One region of the Roseovarius sp. B08 genome, then DNA from elsewhere that is predicted to be linked to it. Evidence: riboswitches for the same ligand, from Rfam matches in the RefSeq annotation. Region 1 holds a riboswitch; each other region holds the start of a gene.
The links. A riboswitch is a leader RNA that binds a small molecule or an ion and turns the genes downstream of it on or off. The one in region 1 is predicted to bind thiamine pyrophosphate.
Positions count from the first base shown of each region.

Region 2: linked by a shared signal. The riboswitch ahead of thiD (bifunctional hydroxymethylpyrimidine kinase/phosphomethylpyrimidine kinase) and the one ahead of thiB (thiamine ABC transporter substrate binding subunit) in region 1 are both predicted to bind thiamine pyrophosphate.
Region 3: linked by a shared signal. The riboswitch ahead of ACSQ76_RS14710 (FAD-dependent oxidoreductase) and the one ahead of thiB (thiamine ABC transporter substrate binding subunit) in region 1 are both predicted to bind thiamine pyrophosphate.

Region 1 covers NZ_JBPRLW010000001.1:346,225-350,188, reverse strand. The annotation lists gene serB (phosphoserine phosphatase SerB) at 1-157, shown strand, start outside; gene ACSQ76_RS01735 (ArsR/SmtB family transcription factor) at 232-555, shown strand; gene ACSQ76_RS01730 (SRPBCC family protein) at 559-1,002, shown strand; gene ACSQ76_RS01725 (hypothetical protein) at 1,024-1,338, shown strand; TPP riboswitch at 1,575-1,685, shown strand; gene thiB (thiamine ABC transporter substrate binding subunit) at 1,719-2,711, shown strand; gene ACSQ76_RS01715 (thiamine/thiamine pyrophosphate ABC transporter permease ThiP) at 2,687-3,964, shown strand, end outside.
Region 2 covers NZ_JBPRLW010000001.1:4,093,661-4,097,624, forward strand. The annotation lists gene ACSQ76_RS20810 (WD40/YVTN/BNR-like repeat-containing protein) at 71-1,234, opposite strand; gene thiD (bifunctional hydroxymethylpyrimidine kinase/phosphomethylpyrimidine kinase) at 1,393-2,217, opposite strand; TPP riboswitch at 2,254-2,342, opposite strand; gene smpB (SsrA-binding protein SmpB) at 2,583-3,059, shown strand; gene ACSQ76_RS20825 (hypothetical protein) at 3,157-3,447, shown strand; gene sseA (3-mercaptopyruvate sulfurtransferase) at 3,529-3,964, shown strand, end outside.
Region 3 covers NZ_JBPRLW010000001.1:2,884,418-2,888,381, forward strand. The annotation lists gene ACSQ76_RS14705 (peptidoglycan-binding domain-containing protein) at 67-1,095, opposite strand; TPP riboswitch at 1,322-1,422, shown strand; gene ACSQ76_RS14710 (FAD-dependent oxidoreductase) at 1,519-2,514, shown strand; gene thiS (sulfur carrier protein ThiS) at 2,498-2,695, shown strand; gene ACSQ76_RS14720 (thiazole synthase) at 2,699-3,472, shown strand; gene ACSQ76_RS14725 (thiamine phosphate synthase) at 3,469-3,964, shown strand, end outside.

The sequences.
Region 1 (3,964 bases):
CAACGACCTCGGCATGCTCGCCCGCGCCGGTAGCGGCGTCGCACTCCACGCCAAACCCGCCGTCGCCGCGGGATGCGCGTTGCGCATCAACCACGGCGACCTCACCGCGCTGCTCTACCTGCAAGGCTACGACCGCAACGATTTCCAGATCCTGTAGGGTGGGCGAAAGCCCACGCACCGCCGCATCATTTAATCTTTTCGTTAATTAACTGATCTGTTAATTACCGTTCCATGACCCACCTGACCGACACCTTCGCCGCCCTCTCCGACCCCACCCGCCTTGCCGTGGTCGAGCGCCTGATGGCCGAGGGTGAACTGCCCGCCGGCCGTCTCGTCGAACAGGCCGATATCAGCGCCCCGGCGGTGTCCCGCCACCTCAAGGTGCTGCGGCAGGCGGGCCTCGTCGAGCAGCGCACCCAGGGCACCAGCCGGCTCTATTCCGTCCGGGCACAGGCGCTGAAAACCATCGCCGACTGGGCGCTCGATCACCGCGCCTTCTGGGAGGCGTCGATGGACCGCCTCGCGACCCACCTTGCCCTCGAAGACAAGGATTGACGGATGGGCGAGGTCCGCATCACCCGCGACTTCCCGGTCACGCCCGAGCGTCTCTTCCGCGCCGTCACCCAGCGGGCCGAGGTGCTGGAATGGTGGGGCCATGACGGCATGACCCTGCCCGACACCGCGCTCGACTTCACCCGCGAAGGCCCGTGGCATTCCGAAATGCTCGATAGCGACGGCAACCGCTACCGCATGTCGGGACAGGTCACGCATGTCGACCCGCCCCGCTCCGTGGGCTTCACCTGGACATGGCACTTGCCCGAAGGCATGCAGGCCCCCGAAAGCCACGTCACCTTCACCGTCACACCCACGCGTGACGGCGCCCGGCTGACCATCGACCACCGCGACCTGCCCAATGACGACCGCGCCGCGCGGCACGAAACCGGCTGGACAAGCGGCCCGATGGTCCGCCTCGCCCGCCACCTGCAAACTTGTCCCCACTGATCCCTGAAAGGAAACCAACCAATGCCCAAGTACATCTTCGCCTATCACGGCGGCGGCAGGCCCGAGACCGAAGAAGAGGGCATCAAGGCGATGAAGGCCTGGGAAAGCTGGCTCGGCGGCCTCGGCGGCAAGCTCATCGACCCCGGCAACCCCGTGGGCATGTCCAAGACGGTCAGCACCGAGGGCATCGCCGACAATGGCGGCTCCAACCCTCTGGCTGGCTATTCCATCGTCGAGGCCGCGGATGACGCCGAGGCCTGCGAGATCGCCCGCGGCTGCCCCATTCTCGACGGCGGCAAGGGCAGTGTCGAGGTCGCCCCCATCATGGAAATGTAGCCCGCGCAGTCCCGGGCTTGACCCGGGACCTCCTTCCCCCTTTCGCTGGCTTTGAACGTCCTCTGCCCCCCGCGCCCACCGCGCGGCGCGTCAAACGCCCGCCAGCGACGCCCGCACCGACGTGATACCACCCGAATACCGACGCGATACCGACGTCGTCTCAGCCCTTCCGGCGGCATTAACCTTCCGATTCGCCAATTCACCTTGTCCCTTCCCCGGCTTGGCCCTACGTTCTTGTTGAAACCTCGGGGTGTCGACCGGCCACCTCCGGCGACTGAGATGCACATAGCAAACCCGTTGAACCTGAACCGGCTGACACCGGCGGAGGGAAGGTCATGCACCCGCATCGCGCCGCCCCTTCCGCCGAAAGGGAGGATGCCATGAAACGCCTTGTTTTCACTGCGGGATGTCTGCTCACCGCCACGACCGCCGTGGCCCAAGAGACAGGCGAGACGCCCGAACTGACCGTCTACACCTATGACAGTTTCGTCGCCGAATGGGGCCCCGGCCCCCAAATCGAAAAGGCGTTCGAGGCCACCTGCAACTGCGACTTCAACCTCGTCGGCGTCGAGGACGGCGCCGCCCTGCTGGCCCGTGTCCGGCTCGAGGGTGAAAATACCGACGCCGACATCGTCCTCGGCCTCGACACCAACCTGATCGCCGCAGCCAAGGACACCGGCCTGTTCGCCGAGCACGGACAGTCCCCGGACCTCGATCTGCCGATCACCTGGGACGACCCGGTGTTCCTGCCCTACGACTGGGGCTATTTCGCCTTCGTCCATGACAAAGACATGGAAGCGCCCAGCAATTTCAAGGCCCTGGCCGACAGCGACACCTCCATCGTCATTCAGGATCCCCGCTCCTCCACCCCCGGTCTCGGCCTGTTGATGTGGGTCAAGACCGCCTATGGCGACGAGGCCCCGCAAATCTGGGAGGGGCTCTCGGACAACGTCGTCACCGTCACCAAGGGCTGGACCGAAGCCTACGGCCTCTTCCTCGAAGGCGAGGCCGACATGGTGCTGTCCTACACCACCTCGCCCGCCTATCACCTGATCGCCGAGGAGGACGACAGCAAGACCGCCGCCGCCTTCGACGAAGGCCATTACATGCAGGTCGAAGTGGCCGGCAAACTGGCTTCGACCGACCAGCCCGACCTGGCCGACCAGTTCCTCGCATTCATGCTGACCCAGGACTTCCAGTCCGTCATCCCGACGACCAACTGGATGTACCCCGCCAAGGAGCTTGAGGGGGCCCTGCCCGACGGGTTCGACACCCTGATCCAGCCGGAAAAATCCCTGCTTCTCAGCGCCGAAGAGGCCGCCGCCACCCGCGACGATGCGCTCGATGAATGGCTGAACGCGCTCAGCCGCTAAGTGCCAGACCGGGATGGAGCGCCGCCGCCCTCGTGGCCGTGCTCATCTTCGGCGCGCTGCTGGCCGTTGCCCTGCGCGCCGAAACCGGCCGCGGCTTCAACGCCGCCGACTGGGCGGCGCTTCGCTTCACACTGGTGCAGGCCACGCTCTCGGCCTTGTTTTCCGTGCTGCTGGCCATCCCTGTGGCCCGCGCCCTCGCCCGCCGCCGGTTCCGGGGCCGCAGCCTGCTGATCGCGCTGCTGGGCGCCCCGTTCATCCTGCCGGTGATCGTCGCCGTGCTGGGCCTGATCGAGGTCTTCGGCCGCGGCGGCTGGGTCAGCGCGGCCCTGGGCACGCTCGGCCTGCCCCCGGTGCAGATCTACGGTCTGCACGGCGTCGTCCTCGCGCATGTGTTCTTCAACCTGCCGCTGGCCACCCGCCTTGTCCTGCAAGGCTGGCAGGAGATTCCCGCCGAGCGTTTCCGCCTGGCCGCCCTGCTGGGCATCGACGGCTGGGCGATGTTCCGCGTGATCGAAATGCCGATGCTCCTGCGCCTGATCCCCGGCGCCTTCACCGTGATCTTCGCCATCTGCCTCACCAGCTTCGCCGTCGCCCTCACCCTCGGCGGCGGGCCGCGGGCCACCACGATAGAACTCGCCATTTACCAGGCGTTCAGGTTTGACTTCGGTCTTGGTCGGGCCGCGCTCTTGTCCGCCGTGCAGCTTGGTCTGACGGTTTTTGCCGGTGGCATCGCCCTCTGGCTGGCGCGCGGCGAAGGGTTCGGCTCCGGCCTCGATCGCGGTTTGCGCCGGTTCGACGGAAAAACGACCACCGCACGGTGCATTGACGCGCTGTTCATCGGTGTCGCGGCAGTCTTCCTGCTGGTGCCGCTCATGGCCATCGCGCTGTCGGGCCTGCCCGGCTTTGCCGCCATGCCGCGCCAGGTCTGGACGGCAGCAGCAACCTCGCTCGGCGTCGCCGCGCTCAGCACGGTCCTGCTGCTCTGCATGGCCCTGCCCATGGCGACCGCCATCGCCACCGGACGGGGGCGCATGGTGGAAATCGCGGGCCTTCTGGGCCTCGCCGCCTCGCCACTGGTCATCGGCACCGGGCTCTTCATCGCGATCCGCCCCTACGCCAACCCGCAGGACTTCGCCCTGCCCGTCACGGCGCTGGTCAACGCCATCACCGTGCTGCCCTTCGCCCTGCGCATTCTCGTCCCCCGCGCCCGCGATATCGTGTCGCGCCAGGGCCGCCTCGGCCTCTCGCTCGGC
Region 2 (3,964 bases), 3.7 Mb from region 1:
CGAAGTCGTGCAAGGGGTCGGGGCGTGCATAAAGGAAAATGAACATTCGTTCAATTCCCGTTCTGCGCGCTCAAGCGCCCGGCTCGAACGCCTCGACCGACAGGATCGTGGGCATGTGCCGCGCAATCTCGCGCCAGCTGTCGCCTTCGTCAAGGCTGGCAAAGACCGACCCCGAGTTGGTCCCGAAATACAGGCCCGGCGCGTCCAGCGTATCCCCCGCCATGGCCTGCCTCAGCACGGTGAAGAAACAGTTCTCCTGCGGCAGCCCCTCGCGCAGCGCCTCCCACGTCTCGCCCCCGTCGCGCGAACGCCAGACAGCACAGGCCGCATCGGGCGGGTAGCGCCCCGCCATGTCGCCATTCAGCGGCAACGTCCAGATCGTGCGCGGATCGCGCGGATGCACCCGGATCGGAAAGCCGAAGGTCGACGGCAGACCCAGGGTTATGTCGTCCCACGACCGCCCGCCATCGGACGACCGCCAGACCCCGTGGTGGTTCTGCTGATAGAGCAGGTCCGTCTTGCCCGGTGCGCGCATGATGTTGTGCACGCAATGCCCGGTTTCCCCGTTGCTCGGCCCGGCTGGATGATCGTGTGCGCCACAGGCCTCGGCATTCGACAGCCGGTTGCGCCGCGCCCAGGTGGCACCGCCATCCTCGGTGGCGAACACCCCGTCGGCGGAAATCCCGATCCACTGCTTCCGGGGTTCATCAGGGTCGAAGACGATCGTGTGCAAAACCAGCCCCGCGGCACCGGGGTTCCAGTCCTTGGCCGATGGATGATCGGTCAGGGCATCGACGCGACTCCACGTCCTACCGTGATCGCCGCTGCTCAGCAAATTCGCGGGCTTCGTTCCGGCATAAAGCGTCCCGTGCGCGAACCCCAGCGACCAGATCTGCTCGAACCCATCCTCGAACGGCAGCGGCGTGTCGGTCCAACCGATCATCTCGGCAAAGCCCGGATCCTGCGCGGCCCACTCGTCCATCTGGCCGCGGGTCAGGCGGGCAAGCGTCCATGACCGCCCATAGTCCTCGGAGCGCCAGATGCCCGCCCCGTGAAACGCACCGCCACCCCCGGCCCAGATCGTGCCGGTGTCGGGATCGCCCGCCATGTGGTTGATGCACCAGCCATCACAATGCGGGCCGGTGACGTCCCAGCCGTTCCGGTCCGGACCGGCCGACAGGATAAAGGCACCCTTGGTGGTGCCGACAAGAAGGCTGACGCAGGGGGAAGGCATGACACGGGGCTCCGCATGGTTCGCGCAAAACTACCACGTCCCGGCGCGATTCCCGAGAGCGGGAATTGGCCGATCCGGATCCGCCAAATGCGGGCTTGTTTCCATCGCGCCAGAGGCCCCGGATCAGGTCCGGGGCGGGATGCGCCCCGATACGACGGTCACGCCCACATCCCGGCAAAATGATGCGTCGGACCATGCCCAGACCCGACATCCAGCGCCCCGGCCCCGGCAATCGCCCGCGCGACATAGGCCTTGGCCTCGGCCACCGCCTCGGGCAGCGCCTCACCACGCCCGATCCGGGCTGCCAGCGCCGCCGACAGGGTGCATCCCGTCCCGTGGGTATTGCGCGTCGCCACCCGCGCGCCCTCGAACCAATGCACGCCGTCCGCATCGGCCAGCACGTCCGGGCTGTCCTCGCCCACAAGGTGCCCGCCCTTCAGCAGCACCGCCGCGCAGCCCAGCGCCCGCAACGCCTGCGCCTGTTCGGCCATCGCATCGCGCGTCAACGCCTCGTCGCAGCCCAGCAACGCCGCCGCCTCCGGCAGGTTCGGCGTGATCACCGCCGCCTTCGGCACCAGCGCCTCGCGCAGCGCCGCCACCGCGTCCTCGGCCAGAAGCGACGCGCCCCCCTTGGCCACCATCACCGGGTCCAGCACCACCGGCGCCTCGGGCAAGGCGTCCGCCACCGCCCGCGCGATCTCTGCCGTGGCAATCATCCCGATCTTCACCGCGTCGATCCGCACATCCTCGGCCACCAAACGGATCTGGTCGGCCACGAACTCCGGCGGCACCAGGTGCACGCCCTGCACGCCTTGGGTGTTCTGCGCCGTCAACGCGGTCAGCGCCGCCATGCCATAGGCTCCGTTCGCCGAGATTGCCTTGAGATCGGCCTGCACGCCCGCACCGCCCGACGGGTCCGACCCCGCGATCGACAGGACGTTGGCGATCCGGCCCTTGGCTGTGTTCCTTGTCTGGGGTTTCATCCGGCTCCTTTCGCGGCGTCGAAAGGCTGGGTCCGACCGGTTCCGGTCGCGCCTTCCTCCGCCAGCATGATCTGGGTCAGGTTCAAAGGGTGCATCTCAGCCCGAAGGCGCCCCTGGCTCATCCCCGGACGATAGGCACGGCGGCGGCCCTGTCAACTGCGGTGGCGCGGCGCAACGCCCGCCCGGTTAATCATGCCATTTGCGAAAAATAGCACCGTCGCCATACTGCCAGGATACCGACGTGATACCGACGTGCCGATCTGCCCCTCGCCGCCCCGTTCACCTTTCGAGTCGTTTCTGGGGGTTGGAAGCCTCCGACACAGGCGCTATCTTCATCCTTCGCACCGCCCGGAAGGCATTTTGAGATGGTTAAGCCCAAGATCAATCCCAACTACAAGGTCGTCGCCGAGAACCGCAAGGCGCGGCACGACTATGCCATCGAGGACGACCTCGAATGCGGCATGGTGCTCGAAGGGTCCGAGGTCAAATCCCTGCGCCAGAAAAGCTCCAACATCGCCGAAAGCTACGCCGCGGTGGAGGATGGCGAGTTGTGGCTGGTCAACAGCTACATCGCGCCCTACGAGCAGGCCGTGCCTTTCGGCCACGAGGACCGGCGCCGCCGCAAGCTACTGGTTTCGCGCAAGGAAATGGCGCGGCTGTGGAACGAGACCCAGCGCAAGGGCATGACCCTCGTGCCGCTGGTCATGTATTTCAACGACCGCGGCATCGCCAAGATCAAGATCGGCATCGCCAAGGGCAAGAAGAACACCGACAAGCGCCAGACCGAGGCCAAGCGCGACTGGAACCGCCAGAAGCAGCGGCTTTTGCGCCACGGTATGTAATCCGTTCCGATTTCGGCCTCTGCGGGTGTCGGGCCTTTTGCTATCATCCCTCTCGTTCCGGGCGCCACGCGCGCGGTTGCACGAGGGACCGGACCGCATGGACCTACTGATCAGCCTCATTGCCGGCGCCATTGGCGGCAACATCGCCGGCGGCCTCGTGCGCACGCTCAACCTCGGCTTTCTGGTCAACTCTCTTGCCGGCACTCTCGGCGGTGCAATGGGCGGCCAGGCCCTTGGTCTTATGGCGCTCGGCGGGCTGGCACAGACCGCGCCGCACGACGCCGCGCTCGACCCCACCGCCCTTGCCATCGAGCTCGCCGCAGGGGGCCTTGGTGGTGCCGCCTGCCTTCTGGTCGCGGGCCTGTTGCGCAATCTGGTCGCCCGCTGAAGTCGGTGCGGCAATCGCCCGTCGGCTTGCACTGGCCCGCATCCCGCGCTACGTCATTCGCAACGGTTTCTGGGGGCTGTCATGGCAAACGACGATCCGAAAACACTGGTATCCACCGATTGGCTTGCCGCGCATCTGGGCGATCCCGACCTGCGGGTCCTCGATGCCACCTATTTCCTGCCCGGCGTCGAACGCGATGCCAGGGCGGAATACGATCAGGCGCACATCCCCGGCGCACGCTTGTTCGACATTGACGATATTTCCGACCACCGCTCCGACCTGCCGCACATGGCACCGCCGGTGGAAAAATTCATGTCTCGCATGCGTCAGATGGGCGTGGGCGACGGTCACCAGGTGGTGGTCTACGACACCCACGGCCTGTTCTCGGCGGCCCGCGTATGGTGGCTCTTCCGCCTGATGGGCCAGACAGATGTCGCCGTCCTGGATGGTGGACTGCACAAATGGCTGGCCGAGGGCCGCCCGACCGAGGATCTGCCTCCGATGATCCGAGACCGGC
Region 3 (3,964 bases), 2.5 Mb from region 1:
GCGCGCTTGCGCGCCGCACGGCTTTGGTCCCGCTTCCCGGGCGTCGGATGCCGCGACCGCTAGCTCCTAGCGCCAGACAAAGCGGCAATCGTAAAGCACCCCGAACACACCGCGCTTGCAGACCCGCACGCGCTCGGCATTCCGCTCGGGCTCGCTCCTCGGCTCGGGCTGGGTTTCCAAAAACGCCTGGTACTCGGTTTCGCTCTGCTCGCGCAGGGCGGACAATTGTACATCGTCGAGATACCCGCTGGCCGGAAACCCGCGTTCCGTCTGCCACGACGAAATCGCCGTGCGGGTATTCGGCCCAAAGACACCGTCCGCACCGCCCGGATCATGCGCCACCAGGCGCAGGCGGTTCTGGACCTCCCGGCGCTCACCGCGCGACAGATCCAGCGCGTCTTCGATCTCCTCGGTCGCAATCGCCGACGGGTTGGCGCGCGCGGTTCCCATCACCTCCGGCTCCGTCACCAACGGTGCCGAGTCGACGATGTTGACCGCGGAAACGGTTCCGGGCGTGAACAGCGCCTCATAGGTCGTCTTGGACCCGCTGACGGAATAGGGCGCGCACTCTTCCAGCGCCACCACGGCATCGAGAAACAGCCGCCGTTGCACCGCCGACTGCGCTTCATCGCCGACATGGTTGGGAATGCCCAAAAGCAGGCCCGCACTGTCCAGAACGAAGCTGATGGTGACGCTCTCGCCGCCCGACGCCTCCGCATCGCCCGGGTAACAGGCCGCGATCTGGTCCCGAAGCGGAGGCGCAGGTTCGGACCGCGTGACCATCGGCGCGGGCAGCACGTCTGCGTCAGCCGATGGCGCTGCGGTTTCGCGGTCCTCGCTGTCCGCGGCCCCCGTCGCGTCCGGGTCGGTGCGGTCCGCCTCGATGCCGGCGTCACCTTGCGCGGCGCCTGCGTCGTCCAGCGGCGTGGCGGTCGTTGCGGGCGGCTCCGGCAAAGGCTCGGGCAGCGGATCGGTCCCTTGCGTCTGGCCCGCTGCACCACCCGCACCAAGCAGCAGAACTGCGCAGACCCGGGCGATGGTCCCGGGTCGAAGACTGTAAAAACCGCGTGCACCTGTCACGACATCACCCTCCATGAAACCTCTTGCAGAATAACGCCCCCAACGGACCGAACGTCAAGGCTGGGGGCGGAAATCGGCCGGCCCGGCGGCGGCGCAATGCCACCAGCCGCCACGCGACCACCGGCCTGCAACCCACCGAATGCAGTTGGCCTTTGCATCAGACGTTGCAGCAGGCGTGCAGCCGAATTATGTATGTGGCAAACACGACGCGCCACGTGCCATCCCGGCCCGGCGCTGCAAAATTCATCCGTCGGGGGGCCCGCAAGGGCTGAGAGGTGCATGCGCCGACCCGTCGAACCTGATCCGGGCAATACCGGCGTAGGGAACGGGTAGAGTGTGCGACCATAGCACAGACTCATTCTCGCGTTGGCACGCCCCCAGACCTGGAGACGCGCCAGTGATATTACCCGTGACCGCACGCGCATCGGACGCCCCGGCATGACACCCGTGACCGTCATAGGCGCCGGTGTCGCCGGCCTCTGCGTGGCCCGCACCCTGCTGGATCGCGGCGCGGCGGTGACCCTGATCGACCGCCACGCCGCGCCGGGCCCCCACGCCTGTTCCTGGTGGGCGGGTGGCATGCTGGCCCCTTATTGCGAAGGTGAAAGCGCCGAAGAACCCGTCATCCGCCTCGGCGCCGAAGCCGCCGACTGGTGGCAGGCGCAGACAGGAAGCGTGCAACAGCACGGCTCGCTGGTGGTCTCGCCCGGCCGCGACAAGGCCGACCTCGCCCGGTTTGCCCGGCTGACGACAGGCCACCGCTCCGTCACGGGGCCAGAGATCGCCGCGCTGGAACCCGACCTCGGTACCCGCTTCACCCGCGGGCTCTATTTCGAGACCGAAGCGCATCTTGCCCCCCGCGCCGCGCTGACCCGCCTGCACGAAAGCCTTGTCGCCGATGGCGCCACTTTCCGGCAGGACGAGGCCGATCCCGACGCCTGCGCCACGCACGGCCTGACCGTCGACTGCCGCGGCTTTGCCGCCCGCGACACGCTGCCGGACCTGCGCGGTGTAAAGGGCGAGATGCTGATCCTGTCGTGCCCCGACGTGGCGCTCTCGCGCCCCATCCGCGTGCTGCACCCCCGCGTGCCGATCTACATCGTGCCGCGCGGCGACGGGATGTTCATGCTGGGCGCCACGATGGTCGAGGGCCGCGCCGGTCGCCACGTCACTGCCCGCGCCATGCTGGAACTGCTCAGCACCGCCTACGCGCTCAACCCGGCCTTCGGCGAGGCAGAAGTGGTCGAGATCGGCGTCGACAACCGCCCGGCCTTTCCCGACAACCTGCCGCGCATCCGCCGCGACGGCACCCTGATCCGCGCCAACGGGCTTTATCGGCATGGCTTCCTGCTCGCCCCCGCGCTGGCGCGGATGGTCACGGACCTGATCCTTCACGACAAGACACCGGAGGTTTCCGATGAGATTGCAGCTTAACGGCACGCAAGTTGACGCCGAGGTCGCCACACTTGCCGAGCTTCTGACGGCACAGGGCTACGGCGACGCCAAGGTGGCCACGGCCGTCAACGGCACCTTCGTGCCCGCGACCCTGCGCCCCGCCCATGCCCTTGCCGACGGCGACAGCATCGAGGTTCTGGCCCCGATGCAGGGCGGCTGAGCGATGCGCGACTTCTACGGCACCCCGCTCGCCAACGGTTTCATGTTGGGTACCGCGCAATACCCCTCGCCGGCCATCCTGGCCGAGGCGTTCCGGCGCAGCGGCGCCAGCGTGGCCACCGTATCGCTGCGCCGCGAAAGCGGGCAGGACCGCGCCGGACAGGACTTCTGGAACCTGATCCGCGAGTTGGGCGTGCATATCCTGCCCAATACCGCCGGGTGTCACAGCGTGAAGGAGGCCGTGACCACCGCGCACATGGCCCGCGAAGTGTTCGAGACGCCCTGGATCAAGCTCGAGGTCATCGGCGAGGAAGACACCCTGCAACCCGACGTCTTCGGCCTGGTCGAGGCCGCGCGCATCCTGACCGAGGACGGCTTTCAGGTCTTTCCCTACACCACCGAGGATCTCGTCGTCGCCGACCGCCTGCTGCACGCGGGCTGCGAGGTGCTGATGCCCTGGGGCTCGCCCATCGGCTCGGGGCTGGGCCTCAACAACATCTTCGGCCTGCGCGCGCTACGGGCGCATTTCCCCGACGTGCCGCTGGTGATCGACGCAGGGCTTGGCCTGCCTTCGCAGGCCGCGGCGGCGATGGAACTGGGCTATGACGCGATCCTGCTCAACACCGCTGTCGCCAAGGCGGGCGACCCGGCGGCGATGGCCGAAGCCTTCGCCCTGGCCCTCAAGGCCGGCAAACTCGCCCGATCCGCCGACCCGATGGAGCCGCGCGACATGGCCGCTCCCTCGACTCCCGTGATCGGCAAGGCCTTTCTAGAATGACGCTCGACCGTTTCTATCCCATATTCGACGGCGCCGACTGGATCGAACGGCTGGTCCCGCTGGGAATCAAGCTGGTGCAGCTGCGCGTGAAGGACGCTGCCCCCGACGCAATGCGCGATCACATCCTGCGCTCCAAGGCGGTCTGCGATGCGCACGACTGCACCCTGATCGTCAACGATCACTGGCAAGAGGCCATCCAGACCGGCTGCGCCTACATTCACCTCGGGCAGGAAGATCTTGATACCGCCGACATATCGGCGATCCGCAAGGCCGGCCTGCGCCTCGGCATCAGCACCCACGACAAGGCGGAACTCAAACGCGCCCTGGCGCTGACGCCCGACTACATCGCCCTGGGCCCGATCTATCCGACCATCCTGAAAAAGATGAAATGGCATGAACAGGGGCTCGACCGGCTGACGCAATGGCGCGGCCTGATCGGAGACCTGCCGCTCATCGCCATCGGCGGCATGTCGGTGGATCGCGCGGCCGGCG